4 regions of the Thalassotalea insulae genome follow, and region 1 is predicted to be linked to each of the others. Evidence: riboswitches for the same ligand, from Rfam matches in the RefSeq annotation. Region 1 holds a riboswitch; each other region holds the start of a gene.
What was found. Region 1 has a riboswitch for cyclic di-GMP ahead of QQK06_RS16060 (DUF3718 domain-containing protein). Riboswitches for the same ligand answer to the same signal wherever they lie in the genome.

Region 1 (4,181 bases):
TTTGGCCGTATTGGTCAAACAGTCAGCCGTTTTTTAAAACAAGAGTCAATCGATTTTGTCGCGATAGATATCGATCCATTAAGAACCACCAAAGCGCGGGAAGCGGGAGAAAATGTATTATTTGGCTCTTCTCGCAAAACCGAGTTATTGGAAGCGGCAAAGTTATCTAAAGCTAAGTTAGTGGTGATCGCTTTTGGTGAAGATAAGCAGTCGATTGAAGTGATCCAAAAAGTGCGCTCTTTAGCGCCTGATGTTCCTATTTTAGTGAGAACGCGCAACGATGATAATCTGGAACGTTTACAGCTAGCCGGTGCTAATCAAGTGGTACCTGAAAGCCTTGAAGGGAGCTTAATGTTAGTGTCTCAAGTGTTATCTCTTTCCGGGATCCCTTTTTCAAAAATTGTTAAGCGGGTGCAGAAAGAGCGGAAAAGTCATTATAGTCATTTACATGGTTTTTTTCAGGGGGAGCATACTGACATGAGCCCAGAAGCTATAGAACGGATAGAGTTTGCTAATGCGGTGTTATTAACGGATGACTCTTTTGCGGTTGGCCACAGTATTGCAGCATTAAATTTAACAGCACGGCGTGTCACGGTTGTGAGTTTAAAACGTGATAATAGCGAAACAGAAGAACCGCCATTAGATACTGTGCTCCAAGCGCAGGATACGTTAGTTATTCGCGGTAAACCACGCCGTGTAGAACGGGTAGAACGCTACTTGCAAGAAGGTCGATAAATTTATAATTCGAGATATTCTCTTATTCTTTGCTCTTGTGCTAATGCATCCTGATAGCCGAGTTTAATGAGGTGCTGACAGTATTGTTTATCAAACAGCAGGTAGCTGATGATACTAGATTCAGGATCGTTTGCTATCCCCATCGTTCTTAGCAGTAATCGAATCGCCAATGGCAGCTGATGATAGTACTCAAAGGCTATGGCATTAAAATCGTGACTGGGGTTGATAACAAACGAGTTGATATTCTTTAATCCCTCATGTGTCCTTTTGTTTTCCTGATTAATAAGCGATAAGGTATTGTTGACTCGGTTCATACGTTCTAAGTCACTTTGCAAGGTATCTGAAAAAATACCGTCGAGTAAATGGCCGGCTATAGTGGCTGTCGTTGGCGGATGCGGATTATTTTCTCTTGCGTGTAAGGGCTCTTTCGGCTGCTCGACCCCGATAATAAATAACTTTTCTCCACCTAAGTGAATGGCCGGGCTTAGCGGCGATAATTGATGAATAGAGCCATCACCATAATGTTCGTTATGAATTTTTATCGATGGAAACACTAGTGGAATTGACGCTGAAGCTAGTAAATGATCACTGTTGATCATGCTAGGAATACCACGACGTTTTGCTCTAAACCAGGGAATGATAGAGGATTCTGATTGAAAAAAGCTGATGGAATCACCACTGCTGTAACTGGAAGTAGTGATAGATATCGCCGTTAAAAAATCCTTTCTGATATTGTTGTCAATGCGCCGGTAATCAATAACTTCGTTTAGTAGTAAACGAAGTGGTGCGTTATTGAGTAAACTGCGTGGCGTTTTACTGGCATAATCGGCCTGAAAACTGGCGAAAATCCCTTTAAAGATATGAGAAAAAACTCGATACGGATCGCTATGGTAAATACGACTGGTAGTGAGGTTTTTCCATACCCATTCTAATTTTTTTACCCCCAGTTGAAAGCAGGAAGCGTAGCAAGCTAAAGCCGTAGTGTTAATGGCACCGGCAGATGTCCCGCACAAGATGGGGAAGGGCAAAGGGTGGTTTCTTGGAGCAAACTTTGAAATAGCTGAAAGCACACCAACTTGATACGCTGCTCGAGCACCGCCACCAGTTAGCACTAAGGCATTTTTACTGTTTTTATAGCTTCTTTTATGTGACATTTATTATGAAATTCTATTGTTATCATTTTAATTGTAAATTGTTTATGAAAATAAACAATGATTTGTAACTATTTGACATAAAAGAAAAAGCCAGCAAATGCTGGCTTTTTAAATTGACATAGAATTATTAGCTAGTAAAACAGTTCACTTGTAAAACAAATAACGCCTACTAAAAAATAATTTAACTGCTGACGCGAGCGTTAGCAGCGTCGATTAATGGTTGCGATCCATTTTGCATTAGTGCCAAGTTGTCTGAGACAGTTTTCTTTGGCAATTTTGAAATCATCAAAGAACCTGTATCTACAGAGCCACGATCGGCAGCAAATACTAACAAGTTTTTACCATTACATTGAATACCATCAAAAACACTACGAATTTTCAGTCTATTCGCTTTTAAAAATCTCCGCATGCGTTTCTTATCATCAGCGGCAACGTACTCACACAAACTTTGTGCTATGTTGGCTGCCTGAGCTTTTGGAACAGATACAACAGACGTCAATGTTAAAGCAGTAATCGTAGAAACTAGTAATAATTTTTTCATTTTAATAACCTTATAAATGCGTAATAGTTAATTAAAAGAAAAAACCACAGGACGTACCTAATAACTCGGTAACTCCGCTGTCATAGCCATTATATTGCAATAAAGACCTTAGACCGGTGGTTTTGCGTAGCACGTTTTCGCGTGCCTTGCCCTTTCTTTGTCACCTTCAGTATTACTAAATTCGTATAAAATTGCAAGAGGAGGGGCATTTTCCGCAATATTTGTCATTAAATAGCGTGAAATTATTTTTATATAAAACAAATGATTAGTCGTGAACTACTCACTTAGTTATCACGAGTAGCTATATCAGTGACTGTTAAATTTTAGTTTTTTGTACAAAAAAGGGAGCTGATGCTCCCTTGTGCTTGGTTAACACTATAAGGTTAAAATGTCATTTCTGGTACATGCTCTGGAATAACGAGTTCACCAGCGGTCAGTTTAACAATTTCTTCAACCGATACGCCTGGAGCACGTTCAAGTAGATGAAACTTACCGTCTTTGATTTCGATAAAAGCTAAGTCAGTTAGTACTTTTTTGATACAGCCTTTACCTGTAAGAGGGAGTGTACAATCGGCTAATAGTTTGGATTCACCATGTTTTGATGCATGGGTCATTGTTACGATAATATTATCAGCACCGGCAACTAAATCCATAGCGCCACCCATGCCTTTGATCAGCTTGCCTGGGATCATATATGACGCAATATTACCATGAACATCGACTTCAAATGCGCCAAGCACGGTTAAATCAACATGGCCGCCACGGATCATGGCGAATGATTCTGCAGAATCAAAGATTGACGCACCAGTGGCCATGGTTACCGTTTGTTTACCGGCATTGATCAGGTCGGCATCAATAGTTTCTTCGGTTGGAAACTCCCCCATGCCTAATAGACCATTTTCCGATTGCAACATTACTTCCATTCCTTTTGGAACGTAGTTAGCTACTAAAGTTGGAATACCTATGCCTAAGTTAACGTAGTAACCATCTTGTAATTCTTGGGCAACACGTTGTGCAAGTTGTTCTCTTGATAAAGCCATTTGCTACTCCTTACTTGGCACGCACGGTGCGTTGTTCGATGCGTTTTTCAAACGACCCTTTAATCAGTCGATCGACGTAAATACCTGGGGTATGGATCTGATCTGGATCTAGTTGACCCGGCTCAACGATTTCTTCCACTTCAACCACAGTGATTTTACCGGCAGTTGCTGCCATAGGGTTAAAATTACGCGCTGTTTTGCGATATACCAAGTTGCCGTAACGGTCTGCTTTCCACGCTTTGACAATAGCAAAATCACCAGTGATTGCCGGTTCTAGAATATAATGACGACCGTTAAATTCACGTTCTTCTTTGCCTTCAGCTACCGGAGTGCCGTAACCTGTGGCGGTATAAAATGCTGGAATACCAGCGCCACCAGCACGCATTTTTTCGGCTAATGTACCTTGCGGCGTTAATTCTACTTCTAGTTCGCCACTCATCATCTGACGTTCAAACTCGGCATTTTCACCGACATATGATGCGACAATCTTTTTAATTTGACGATCTGGTAATAAGACACCTAAACCAAAGTCGTCAACGCCACAGTTATTTGACACGACTGTTAATCCTTTAGTGCCTTTGCGCTTGATTTCTGCAATCAAGTTTTCTGGAATACCACATAAACCAAAACCACCTGAAATGATGGTCATGTTATCTTCTAGACCTGCCATGGCTTCTTCGTAGCTTGACACTACTTTGTCAAATCCGGCCA
Region 2 (4,181 bases), 1.7 Mb from region 1:
TGATCACGCAAAATGGTATTAAACTGCTCACTTTGCGAGATCCGTCCCATGGTTTCTTTCATTTTATCAATAAAAGGTTCACGCATAGGTTGTAATGCTTGCGCGCCGCCAACCATAGCAAGTATGCCGCTAAAAGACGAGTTTTCAATAACGTTGACTAGATCGTCAAACGCTGGTGATAAATCGATTTTCTCAATGACCGGCGCCAAGTCTAAGGTGCTGGCGTGACCTGTACTGTCAGATAGAAAGCGATCGATATTTTCCTCGGTAAAGAATTGTTCCATCATTAGGTTGCGAATACCGGCTTTAAAATCTTCAAAACGTGCCGGGATCACCCCAGAGCCATATAACAGCGGGACTTTTTCAAATAGCATATGTATCGCTAACCAGTTAGTAATGGCACCGGACAGGGCAAATAGCCCAATACTGTAAATGATGGCCTGTTCGCTATACCAGCCGCCTAGGGTAAATGCCAGTGCCAAGAGGTTAGTGATCATGCTTTTATTCACTTTTATCTCCGTTTGCTTATTTGATGATAACCGGCGCTAGTGTATCAGGGCTTAGGGATTGCGCCAAGCGAGCTGATTTGGTTAACTAAACAGCAACAACAATTAGGAAAAAATTATGAAAATGAAATCGTTAGCGCTTGCCTGTAGCTTAGTTCTGTTCGCTTCTGCCAGCTCGTTTAGCCAGACGCAAGACTCTCAATGGCGTAAATTGGATCCCGAGAATACCGTACTAATGACTTTACCTCAGGGCAAGGTAGTGATCGAACTGGCACCTCAGTTTGCGCCAAACCATGTAAAGCAGTTTAAGACGCTGGTTAAAAAAGGCTTTTATGATGGAGAAAAGTTTTATCGGGTGATCGATGGCTTTGTCGCTCAGGGGGGGCCGGAAGACGCCAGCGAAAAGGATAAATCAGTAGCGCCGTTAAAAATTGAAGGAGATTTTGCGGTTGATAATAAGTGGTCATTCACTTTAGTACAAAATAATGACTTATTCGCGCCGCAAACTGGCTTTAAAGACGGTTTTGCTTTGGGTTATAGCCCGAAAGAGCAAAAGGCCTGGTTGTTACATTGTCCTGGCGTGATCGCCATGGCAAGGGAAAATGAGCCTGATACCGCCACTAGCCATTTTTATATCCCTAATGGTCAGGCACCTCGCTATTTAGACCGCATTATGACGGTATTTGGCCGAGTAGTTTATGGCATGAATCATGTCCAGTCGATCACTCGTACCTCAGTCATTGAAGGTGCAACGGAGGTGGATAAAAAAGATTATACTCCTATGGTGAAAGTGCAATTGATGACGGATGTGCCAGTAGCGCAGCGCCTTAATCTGGAAGTGAAAAATACCGAGCATCCAACATATGCCGAGAAGTTAGCCGAGCGCAAACAACGCGATCATACGTTTTTCTACAAAAAACCGCCGCAAGTGCTAGATATTTGCCAAACGCCGGTTGGTGTACGTATTGCGCAGTAACAGATTAATAGATGAGTTAGCGCAAGTTAAGCAATAACTCATCTATTACTCGCTAGCTAGCGATAGGATCTTTGAGTAATTCATCAACCAGCCAGGTTTGACCTTTTTTAACCATTTTTATGCTTTTGAGTTCTTTATAGGTTTTACCATGACGATCACCAGTAAATAAAATGGTTAATTTACCGGTAGTATTAAACTCTTCTCTTACTTTAAAGTCTGCGAGCGCCGCATCAATTTTTGTTGAGTCAAAAGACATATTAAATAAACGACGAGCGGCATTTTGCGCGGTGCGGTACTGAGTGAGCTGCTTGGCAAAATCAGGTGTACAGTAACTGGTGGCTTGTTTGATATCTTTTTGATTATAGAGGGCGTCGAAAAATGCCACTGCGACTTGATCGGCACTAATCTCTTTTGGTTCGTTACAAGCACACAGCGTTAACGCGAAAAAAATAGCAATAATAATCGATTTCATTGATATACCTTATGTTAATTATCCTTAGTTGTTTAATTGGCATAAGTCAGTTTTTTGCCCATGGTTGATAGCAAACCTGATCTCTTGACTGTTAAAGAAACAGGTTATTTATACCGATAATATAATTTTCATTATCAATTATAGTCTGCCTATCGGCATCGTAGGTTTTTCTTTGTTGATCACACATAATTTACTCTTTAAAAAGTGGTTAATTAAGGTGCATGCTGAAAATGGGCAGCAGAAACTGCTGGTATACAAGGGATATTGAGCTGTTATTAAGCAACTTGGTATTACAATTCAATACTCCAGTGTCGGTAGCTACGCCATCATAGAAACTTTTCAAATTTCCTTAGACCGCTGGCTTTGCGTCCTAGACTTTCATCTAGTTTGCCTTTTTCAACTGATGCGTGCTCAATGTAACGAATTTTTGGATAAATGTACAGATTCCACCTGTGGCTAATCTAGCTGTTCGGTCATCAGTTAGAGCGAACAGGACACTGTTCGCTCTTTATTATTTTAAATTAAATTCAATAAAATCAACCGTATAAGTGTTGGCACTTTCTTTGCTGTTAACAACCTTATTACGAAAGTGTTACTTCGGTAACAGTCAATTTCACTTACAGGAACATATCTATGTTGAGAGACACTTCTGGTCAAGATATTAAGATTGAGCAGCCACACTTTAACAAAAAACGGATCATGCAAATTGCTCTGGTATTGATTGTTATTATCAGTGTTATTGGTTATGCCGCACCCAAATTTAACAGTATGTTTTCTTCTGACTTAACGGTGGCGGCCGAGCGATTGAGATTTGCCACAGTTGAGCGTGGTAATTTGCAACGTGATATCGGTGTACAAGGGCAAATTGTTGCGGCGAATAGTCCAACACTTTATGCAAAAGCCCCTGGCATTGTTAGTTTGTTTATTAAAGCAGGTGATACGGTAACACAAGGGCAAAAACTCGCAGAAATAAATAGTCCGCAATTAAGAAACCGTTATGAGCAAGAATTGGCAACTTTAGATCAATTAGAACTGGAAGTTGGCCGTCATCAAATTGAAATCAAAACGTCACAGTTAAATACTCAGCAAACCATAGAAATGTCGGCGGTGAATTTAGAGGCAGCTGAGGTTAATAAAAATAGAGCGGAAATTAGCATTAAAGATTCATTGATCAGCCAAAAAGAATACGAAGAAAAAATTGCAGAATATAAACGTGCTTTACTCGCTCATCGCCATGCAAAACAAAATTTTGATCTACAAAAAGAAAGCATGGCGTTTGAGTTAAAACGTAAGCAGTCTCAGCTCGACCGTCAACAATTTGTAGTAAATGACCTTAAACGCCAGGTTCAGGAACTGATTTTGATTGCACCGACAGACGGCATTATTGGTAGCGTGAGTATCCGAGAAAAAGACAATGTTGCTGCGAATGAGTCGCTGATCACGGTAATTGATCTTAGCGTCTTTGAAGTAGAAGTGAATATCCCGGAAAGTTTTGCTGATGATTTAGGTGTCGGCCTGGCCAGTGAAATTAGCTTTAACGGGGAAAACCATATGGGACAAATCGTTGCTATATCGCCAGAGGTGAATAATGGCCAAGTTAAAGGACGCTTACGTTTTAATGAAAATGGTATCGCAAACTTGCGTCAAAACCAGCGTGTCAGTGCCCGTATCTTAATTGAATCAAAAGAAAATGTTTTAAAAGTGCGCCGAGGTCCGTTTGTCGAAAGCGGTGGTGGTCGTATTGCTTATGTCGTCAATGGTGATAATGCCATTCGTACCAGTGTCAACCTTGGTGCGAGAAGCATAGGTGAAATTGAAGTTGTAGCCGGTTTACAGGCGGGTGATCAAATAGTGATTTCAAGCCTCGATTTGTTCAACAGTCGTGATCAAATTTATCTGACTAAATAGGAGAATCCCATGTTAAAAATGGATAACGTCAGCAAGATATACAGAACTAACTTAGTAGAAACACATGCGTTAAGAGACGTCAATTTACATATTAAAAGTGGTGAATTTGTTTCGGTGACCGGCCCTTCCGGCTCGGGAAAAACTACATTTTTAAATATCGCCGGGTTATTAGAAACCTTTGAACACGGTGATTACTTTTTAGATGGTCAAAATGTTAAGGGATTAAGTGATGATCGATTGTCAGAAATACGAAATCAAAAAATTGGATTTATTTTTCAAAGCTTTAATCTTTTGCCTGATTTACCCCTTTTTGACAATG
Region 3 (4,181 bases), 1.6 Mb from region 1:
GTGCAATCAGAACTGGTCGCAAGAAGATATTGCGCTAATCGTAGAGCAATTTTTTCATCAGTATCCACAATGTCAGTGGGTTGAATCTTTAGAAGGAGCCGATCGGGTGGTAGCCCGCTTACTATGGCAGCAAAATCATTTTCAATTAAATTTTGAATGCTACTCTGAGTCAATCTGGCTTGATAGTGAAGATGAGATGGCTCAAATGAATATAGAGTCTTTTTATGCAGTGTTAAAAGGGGCATGATATGGAAAAAATATTAGTCAGTGCCTGTTTGTTAGGGCAAAGCGTCCGTTATGATGGCGGCCATCAGCTGTTACTAAATCAACAGCTCATTCGCTGGCAGCAACAAGGACGTGTAGTGGCTGTTTGCCCTGAAGTTGCCGGCGGCTTATCTGTGCCTAGAGCACCAGCTGAAATTAGCCAGCTAGATCACAGGGTTTATGATAATACCGGCATTGATGTCACTGATGCTTTTAATCAAGGGGCGCAGTCTGCTTTGGCACTTTGCCAGCGACATAAAATTCGTTACGCTTTATTAAAAGAATCCAGTCCATCTTGTGGCAGTCAGTTAATATATGACGGTCATTTTCAGGGAGAAAAAATTGTTGGGCAAGGGCTGACGGCAGCATTGCTACGTCAGAACGGTATTACAGTCTACTCTGAGCAAAGCCTTAATGAACTTATTGTGCAAGTCGAGGCACTCGATCAAGATAATTAGTGAAGCCGAGCTGGGGTTAATTAGCTACTGTGAGCCTATTATGACCACCGCGCTGCAAATCCATTACTAAAGTGCGGGTATAATTAAGAATTGTCTGAACATTTTGGGACAGTTTAAAGTCGTTAACCCCGGTTGAAATCGTCATTTGTGGTAAATGCATTCCTGATTTGCTGCTAACAAAACGAAGTTTTTCTACACCCTGGCGGATTTTTTCTGCGATTTCGCCGGCTGTAGAACGTTCAATTTCTGGCAAGAGTATTAAAAATTCATCGTGGCCAGCACGCACTGGGAGCCCACTGTCACCGACGTAGCTGCTAACTTTATTCGCTACTTTTGCCAATAATACATCGCTGATCAAGGCTCCGTATTTCTGAGTTATTTGTTGCATTTGATCGACACTAATCACAATCGCAGCCACTTGCTTATTTGGATTCTCTTTGCTCCAGCTTTCCAAGTGCTTATTAAGTGCCTTACGGTTGTATAAGCCAGTTAATGGATCCAGATAAATTTCCTTTTTAACTTCTGCTAACTCTTTTTTCAGTGATTGCGATTGTTGCTTAGAAATTTTTAATTGCTGCGCCAGCTGTTGTTGCTTTTGCTTAAATGACAGCGACGCCTTTTCAATTTGTTGGATAGCGTATGCGATTTGTTGGGCGTTTTGGGATTTTAATCCTGTGATGTTGTCATCAATTCTTTTGATTAAGTTGCTAGTAAAGTTAACCGAACTTTCACTATTTTGCTGGACGCCACTAATAAGGTCATCAATTTCTGTGATTATCTCGTCACGAAATTTACCTTGTCCGAGAATATAAAGTTGATATAGCTCTTCAATAAAAAAATTATCCAGCTTTTTGCCTAAGGAAAAATGCTGTTTTATTTGCGCAATGAGCGCTGTATTTTTGCCGCTGACATATTCATAACTGACGGCATAATTTATCGGCGAAGCAGGGAGGTGCCAAAGTTGCAATTGCTTTATAGCAAGCGCAAGTTTGTTATCTGCTTGTTCCATGGAATCATGATACTTCACTACTTCCAAACCTCTAATTAGCGCGGCGACGTCTTATTATTATTATTATGGCATCTATTCTCTAGCAATTTTGTCAAAAGTGCTAGAGTAAATATGGAATTAGTATTAATAAAATGTAAATAAAGTGGCTGGTAAGATTGATTCTGCCTAAATTTGTTGATAATGCGCTATTGTGTCGCAGTAGACATGATGTTTTATTAAACTCATGAGAGGGACAAGGGAGGCACGCAAAGTAGGTCAGGAATAGTAAGTTAGCGACTGCAAAATATAGACAAGCCCCCACTATATCTAAATTCGGTAGTTCCGCTATCTTAGGTTTCCCCTTAGACCGGTAACTTTGCGTCTCTAGCTTTCACTAGATTTGCCCTTATCGAGCTTTAGCAGCTCAGTGACCATTATAAGCTATGAAGACAGCTTGTAAACCTTTATGATAAATTATCGTGTCATGTCGTCGCCACTATCGACAGTTTATTTATAATGTTATGAATATTAAGGAAAATATAGATTAATGAAATCTAGCTTATTTGTGCTGTTAGTGCTGTTTTCTGGTTTTTTTACAACTTTTGTTGATGCCAATGAAGCAAAACTGTCGGAACTGCAAGACAATATTATTCAGGTTGATACCTTGTTTTTGACCGATCCTGAATCCTTGCCTTATCAAACAGTGATTGAATTATCGCAAAAAGTGATTCGCAATCGAGAGCTCTATAACGCTAATACCATAGGTAAAATGTTTAGTTTATTAGCTGATGCAGCCGTTAATAAAGGGGATTTGGCGAAAGCATTACAATTTTCTTTAGATGGCGAAGCGTTGATTGGTCTAGAGGCTAAGCTACATTTATCATTAACACTGAAAGTGGCCGCTGGTTATTACTATAAAGGTAAATATCACCAAGCGAAGGAAATTGCCGATCAGGCGGTTGTATTGGCAAAACAAATTAACACTCCTATTTTGTTGATTAAGGCTTTGGGATATCGGGCTATGGCGAATGCGGTTATTGCGGAGCATCAACTGGCATTAATCGATTTACAGCAAATTCAGCAATTGCTCGCAAATTATGAGCAATTTAATGATCATATTCATTTACTGGCGGTGATTGCTAATGCGCATTTTTATTTAGGTTCATATCAAACGGCGCTAAAACTATATAATAAGGTACTGAAAATCAGGTTTGATCAGAATAAACAATTTAATATTGACCAGACCTATTACAATATTGCTCGTTGTTATCTTAAATTAGATCAGTTAGATGATGCCTTTCATGCCTTTAATGGTGCAAAACAATATGCTGAGAAAAAAAATGCGCCGATCAGAATTGCATACGCAGAGCTTGGCTTGGGGCAAGTGTTATTAAAGCAAGCAAAGTATGATCAGGCATCTGAGCATTTGATGGTGGCGAATGAACTTTTTCATGGGCAAAACATCCCTCAGCCGTATTTAACAACTTTACTTAACTTGGCTCAGGTAGCCAAAGTTAAGGGAAACTACGCACAATCCTATCAATATATCACTCAGGCTGAAATGTTGGTTAACAGTACGGAATTGACTCAAGAACAAATTGCCTTCTATCAATACTTGGCGCAAATGTATCAGGAGCAGGGGTTATATCAACAAGCTTATCAGGCGCAAACTAGGTATATTGAGCGTTATAAACATTTTAATCATGTCCATCAGCACCTGCCAAGCGAGTTGGATCCTAATAATATTGCCAGCGAAAAAAATCGCGAATTGTCACTAAATATGGCGGCAGAAACTGAACTGAAAAATCAGTTTGCTGAAAAATTTAACCAGCAATATCAGGTAATTGTCAGTCTGGCTGTCGTCATTGCGCTAATGGTGATTTTACTATTGAGCATAATACTTAAACACAGGGCAAAACGATTGAATCAGCAATATGATGAAATTGAAAAGCCGACAGATATTTTGGCAACGCCTTCGCAAACTAAGAGCTTTTATCAACATTATTATAAAATGGCGCGAAAATTTGAATACCCACTGTCAGTGGGGTATTTTTCCATCGATAATTGGCAAGAATTAAGATTTCAGTTCAATAAAAAGGTGGTCGAGGAAGTGGCACGTATTATCGCTACCTTGGTTAATGAACATAAAGGAGAATTTGATCAGGTTGGGTTAATTAATGAGGGAGAGTATTTATTTCTTGCTCCTTATCAAGCACCAGAGCAGTTAAGAAAAACCTTTGAACAATTAACAAACGCATTAAAAGTGCAGTTTTTTGCTAATTTAGGTGAGTTTTCTTTAAAAGTTGGTTACGATTGCCAATCTCCAAATGTTCAAGATATTGATCCTTACATTTTCTTATCTCGTTTGAGCGAATCAACGAGAGCTGAATATAGTAGTTATAAAACATAGGCTTATATATGGTATTTAGTCTGGTAATTATTGGTATATTTGTTGCCGTTAGTATTTATTT
Region 4 (4,181 bases), 3.3 Mb from region 1:
TTGTAATACTGGCATCAGAAAATACCTCAGTACCAACTAATGAATTATTAAACAGGCCGTATAAACAGGAATTGAGTACGCCAGATTTTACTGCGTTGACTAGCTCATCTCCGCTCAACCCTTGTAATTCAGCAGGCGAGGTACAACTATTGACTGCCGCACTTTGAGTGGCTGTTGCGCTTTTGCTAATTGTTTTAACTTTGCTGTTAACACTTTTTTTGGGTTTAAGCAGATGACGTTGATAGTGATCGTCAGCCGATTGTTGATTTTGTTGTAGCAGTTGAAATTGCTTAGGTGAAATCTGTCTTGGCGGATTAAAGCCTTTATCTGTTGGGTTTGTTAAGTGTTGAGCATGGTTTGAATTTGAAGGTAGCGCACCGTTTTTCCCTGGATGAGTTGTTAACTGTGCTCCCGATGCCGCACTGCTGATAGCCGCGCTCAGCAGTAAGCTGGAACAAAGCCGGTAGTTTTTAATGTTCACGTTCATATCCTCTAGCTGATTATTGTTATTAATATTGCTTGAAAAGCACATGTAAGTATATTGTATAAAATATATCCTGCAACAAAAAAGTAACAAAAAATTAATATTTATCGCTTGAGCTCAACTTAGGTTTAGGAATTATGCTATAGCGAAAATTAGCGGTAAGTTGCTAAAAAATGAATTAATTACCGGATAGTAACTGACAGTAATCGTTGCTCAATATTGATAGGGAAACTGATGAAAAAAAAATTAAAAAAGTGGAAACCACGGCTACTATCAACAATGACAAGGATTTTTTCCTACGTCGTGCGATTCAAGTCGCAAAACGTTCAGCTCAACAGGGAAATTTACCTTATGGCTGCGTGTTAGTTGATGAGCAAGGAAATGTCTTATTAGAGGGAGAAAACTCTGTCATTACTGATAATGATGTGTTGGCCCATGCAGAGGTTAATTTATTACATATTGCATCGAAGCGTTACGCGCCGGAGTTTTTAAAAAATTGTACGATTTACACCAGTGACGAACCATGCCCAATGTGCGCTTCAGCAATATTTTGGAGTGGGGTAGGTCAATTAGTATTCGGTTTAAGTCAAGCAAGATTTTTTGCTGAGTTTGGCCGGAAAAACTCTCATATTACTTTTGATTTGTCATGTCGGGAATTGTTAAAATTTAGTGGCAGGCAAGTGAAAATAGCGGGGCCACTGTTAGAGCATGAAGTACTATGCCTTCACCGTCGCACTTAAGGTAAAGCATATAGAATGTATCGGTATAAAAGGGAGCCTGCAGGCTGAGTGTAGTTATGATTCTTTATCTAATAGCAATTTACAAATCATACTGTTTTTTTAATATTTGATAGTCATCGCTATAGCGATATTGATCAAACATCTGGTTAAAGCTGCTACGGTGCTCAGGGTTTTTAAATGCCATTTTATAATGCGTTTCTGGAAATATCGGGTGAATAGTAAATGTTTGTTCTATATCACTTATTTGCATTTGTTTGACTAAATAATTAAAGATATTCCTATCCATAATAAGTACTTGTACGCGTTTTTTAAGTAACAATACCGGCTGTTGTTTTTGCTCTGCCACTCGTAAATAAATTGGACTGTGCTCAATGGCATTAGCGTATTCATTTCCTAAGACTTTATCGGCTTTTTGGAACGCTGCAATGCTATAGTTGCTGAGATCGCTGATGGCATTAATAGCAAGGTTACTTTCTTTGAGTGAAATAGCAACATTTTGATAGGTAACATAAATATTGCTTAATTTGGATTCATCTTTAAATACCCGGTTATTCGTGGTCATTACCGCATCGATTTCTTTTACATTTAGCATTTTTGGGGAGTGCCCGAAGGTGGTGTAGACAAACTTGGTTGAATATCCCATCAGTTCAAAAACATTACGGATTAATTCTATTTCAAAACCGCTGTCGTTTTCTTGAATGACATAAGGCGGTTTAGCCAGGCCAACAGCGACGGCAAGTTCTTGTCTTGCATAGCTGACAGATGAAACACTAAGCATTATCAGAGGAAGTAGCAGATTAACGCTTAATAATTTAACTAAAACAGTGGTGTTAATTGTCATTTATACCCTTTATCTTGCCATTTAGTCATAAGCATAGCGTGTCTACTTACATCAACTGAATGTTATAACAGCCGCATAATTTAACACACCTTATTATATTATATATCCGTTGTTTGATGATTTGTTAGCGTTTGCTCAAATTATTTGTTTGACTTTTTGGCTTAATGCAATAACAGTATAAAGTGGTTTAATAGTTAACTAATTGACTTTTAAAAGAGTTTTGGTTTATAGTTGGCGGTAATTCAAAAAGGCAAGTATGGTGAAATCCATATACGCAAAACTTCCGGCCTAAGGTAAGTACTATGGTAGCGGGGTTACAGCGAATTTCTGTTGGTGCGTCCTTGCTTTTAATTAATGTTTAATCATTTGATGGGATGTATTTATGGCCAGATTATTACCTTTCGATAAAGTCAGCTTACTCGTCACAGGTTTAGCTTTGAGTACCTTCGTCGCAGAAGCTGGATTAGTGAAAAGCTCTCCGGCTTACGATGTCATCAATACCTCTGTTAGCGAAACGACGACCAATGTTATTTCGGTTAATGAAAATACCCGTGTTACTATTCCTCTAGCATACACGGAGAGTGATGGTAATTCATATCATGTTTCTGTCAGTAGTAACCTGATTACCGCGCAGTTACAAGGTCAACAGCTGGTTTTAGATATTGGTGAAGTGGATGAAGATACCAATGTTGATTTGTCGTTGAACGCGCAAGATGTCACGGTAAATGATTATTCTATTAGTATCAATGTGATGAATGTACCTGCATATGCCGTTAGTCACTATAATAATTTAGATTTAACTGATTTGTCGTTATCAGGCGCATTCTCTGGATCTGAAAGTTTTGCTGGTTCTGAGTTTAATAACGGCGGATACTTTTCTTACCTTGGAGAGCAACATAGCGTAGTTAGCTACAGTGCTAGCGAACGGCCGACATTTTCAGGAGTAAATAGCTATTCCGGCAATGTCAGCGGCAATGCTAATGTTGGTAGCTCGGCATCGACGAATTCATCACCCGTGGCAAGTATTATTGCTCAGTCGCTGAATATTGGAGCCCCTGAGCTTGATGCTGTGATCACTCAAGTTGCAGGGCTTCCTCAATATATCGTTGACTATCAGCCAGCTAACTTAGCACCAAGTGCACCGAAATTCGTGCAATATAGCTCTCCTTATAAAGAAGCGCTGAAAAATAAAATTGAACAATTTGTGCAAGCTGCTACCACTAATAGCAACGAAGGTGAGAATAGCGATAACGACAATGTGACACCAGAATCAGAAAATGAGCAACAAGACACACCACAACAATTAGTAGAAGTAGCTGAGCAGCCGTCGCTTTTACCTGAACAACAACAGTTATTATCGCAAGCACCGATAAATAATGAACAAAACTTAACACAACAACCACTTGTACAAGTGTCGGAACCTGCGGGTATCGCATTATTAGCAATAGCGTTATTAGGTTTAATTTTATTACCACGCCGCATATAACTGCAGAGTACTGGAAAAACAGTGAAAGTGTTGCTGCTGATCACACTGAAGTGAAATGGGGCTTTAGTGGCCATATGGACTACCTAATGAACCTGATGTTTTTGTTTATCGATTTTAAGTAAATGATAGGCGATGACTTACAAGCAGGTTTAGATAACCTTAAAGGTATTATGGAACAAGATACCAGCAATTTATTTATGAGGCGATAAAGGTGAGCAAGCGGTTATTAGCGGGCATTTGATGATCTTTGATTAAATGTAATCCGGCTAATTGAGCTTGCTCCGTAATCTGTTCAATATCCCGAATACCGCTGTTAGCATCTCGTTGCTTCAACCAAAAATCAAAGTTTGCATTACTGTCACTGGTATATTGTCCCTGATAGTTAAATGGCCCATAAATACAGCATTTACCGCCAGAGATTAAGTGTTGACCTGCTTGATGAAAAAACTGTTTTACTAAAGGCCAGCTCACAATATGCAAGGTATTAGCGGTAAAAATAGCGTCAAACTTTTTAATACCTTTAACAGGCGATAAAGCTTGTTGCCATGCGCAACTAAGATCTAATGCTAACGGCGGTTTTAGATTAGTTAATTTCGCGTTTTTAACGCGGTGATTAATGGTAAAATGGCT

Region 2: it holds a riboswitch for cyclic di-GMP, as region 1 does, so the genes downstream of both, QQK06_RS08540 (hypothetical protein) here and QQK06_RS16060 (DUF3718 domain-containing protein) in region 1, are expected to answer to the same signal.
Region 3: it holds a riboswitch for cyclic di-GMP, as region 1 does, so the genes downstream of both, QQK06_RS08820 (GGDEF domain-containing protein) here and QQK06_RS16060 (DUF3718 domain-containing protein) in region 1, are expected to answer to the same signal.
Region 4: it holds a riboswitch for cyclic di-GMP, as region 1 does, so the genes downstream of both, QQK06_RS01495 (hypothetical protein) here and QQK06_RS16060 (DUF3718 domain-containing protein) in region 1, are expected to answer to the same signal.

The regions. Positions count from the first base shown of each region.
Region 1 is NZ_BSST01000001.1:3,585,284-3,589,464, forward strand. Features, by position in the region: gene QQK06_RS16050 (monovalent cation:proton antiporter family protein) at 1-735, shown strand, start outside; gene QQK06_RS16055 (patatin-like phospholipase family protein) at 738-1,889, opposite strand; gene QQK06_RS16060 (DUF3718 domain-containing protein) at 2,071-2,430, opposite strand; cyclic di-GMP riboswitch class I at 2,495-2,591, opposite strand; gene QQK06_RS16065 (3-oxoacid CoA-transferase subunit B) at 2,814-3,470, opposite strand; gene QQK06_RS16070 (CoA transferase subunit A) at 3,481-4,181, opposite strand, start outside.
Region 2 is NZ_BSST01000001.1:1,878,468-1,882,648, reverse strand. Features, by position in the region: gene QQK06_RS08550 (DUF445 family protein) at 1-509, opposite strand, end outside; gene QQK06_RS08545 (peptidylprolyl isomerase) at 625-1,482, shown strand; gene QQK06_RS08540 (hypothetical protein) at 1,535-1,954, opposite strand; cyclic di-GMP riboswitch class I at 2,265-2,356, opposite strand; gene QQK06_RS08535 (efflux RND transporter periplasmic adaptor subunit) at 2,588-3,862, shown strand; gene QQK06_RS08530 (ABC transporter ATP-binding protein) at 3,872-4,181, shown strand, end outside.
Region 3 is NZ_BSST01000001.1:1,937,756-1,941,936, reverse strand. Features, by position in the region: gene QQK06_RS08830 (DUF3630 family protein) at 1-247, shown strand, start outside; gene QQK06_RS08825 (2-thiouracil desulfurase family protein) at 249-722, shown strand; gene QQK06_RS08820 (GGDEF domain-containing protein) at 739-1,749, opposite strand; cyclic di-GMP riboswitch class I at 2,043-2,125, opposite strand; gene QQK06_RS08815 (tetratricopeptide repeat protein) at 2,258-4,120, shown strand; gene QQK06_RS08810 (hypothetical protein) at 4,129-4,181, shown strand, end outside.
Region 4 is NZ_BSST01000001.1:314,084-318,264, reverse strand. Features, by position in the region: gene QQK06_RS01510 (collagenase) at 1-481, opposite strand, end outside; gene QQK06_RS01505 (nucleoside deaminase) at 694-1,224, shown strand; gene QQK06_RS01500 (substrate-binding periplasmic protein) at 1,304-2,065, opposite strand; cyclic di-GMP riboswitch class I at 2,305-2,387, shown strand; gene QQK06_RS01495 (hypothetical protein) at 2,448-3,551, shown strand; gene QQK06_RS01490 (DUF938 domain-containing protein) at 3,747-4,181, opposite strand, start outside.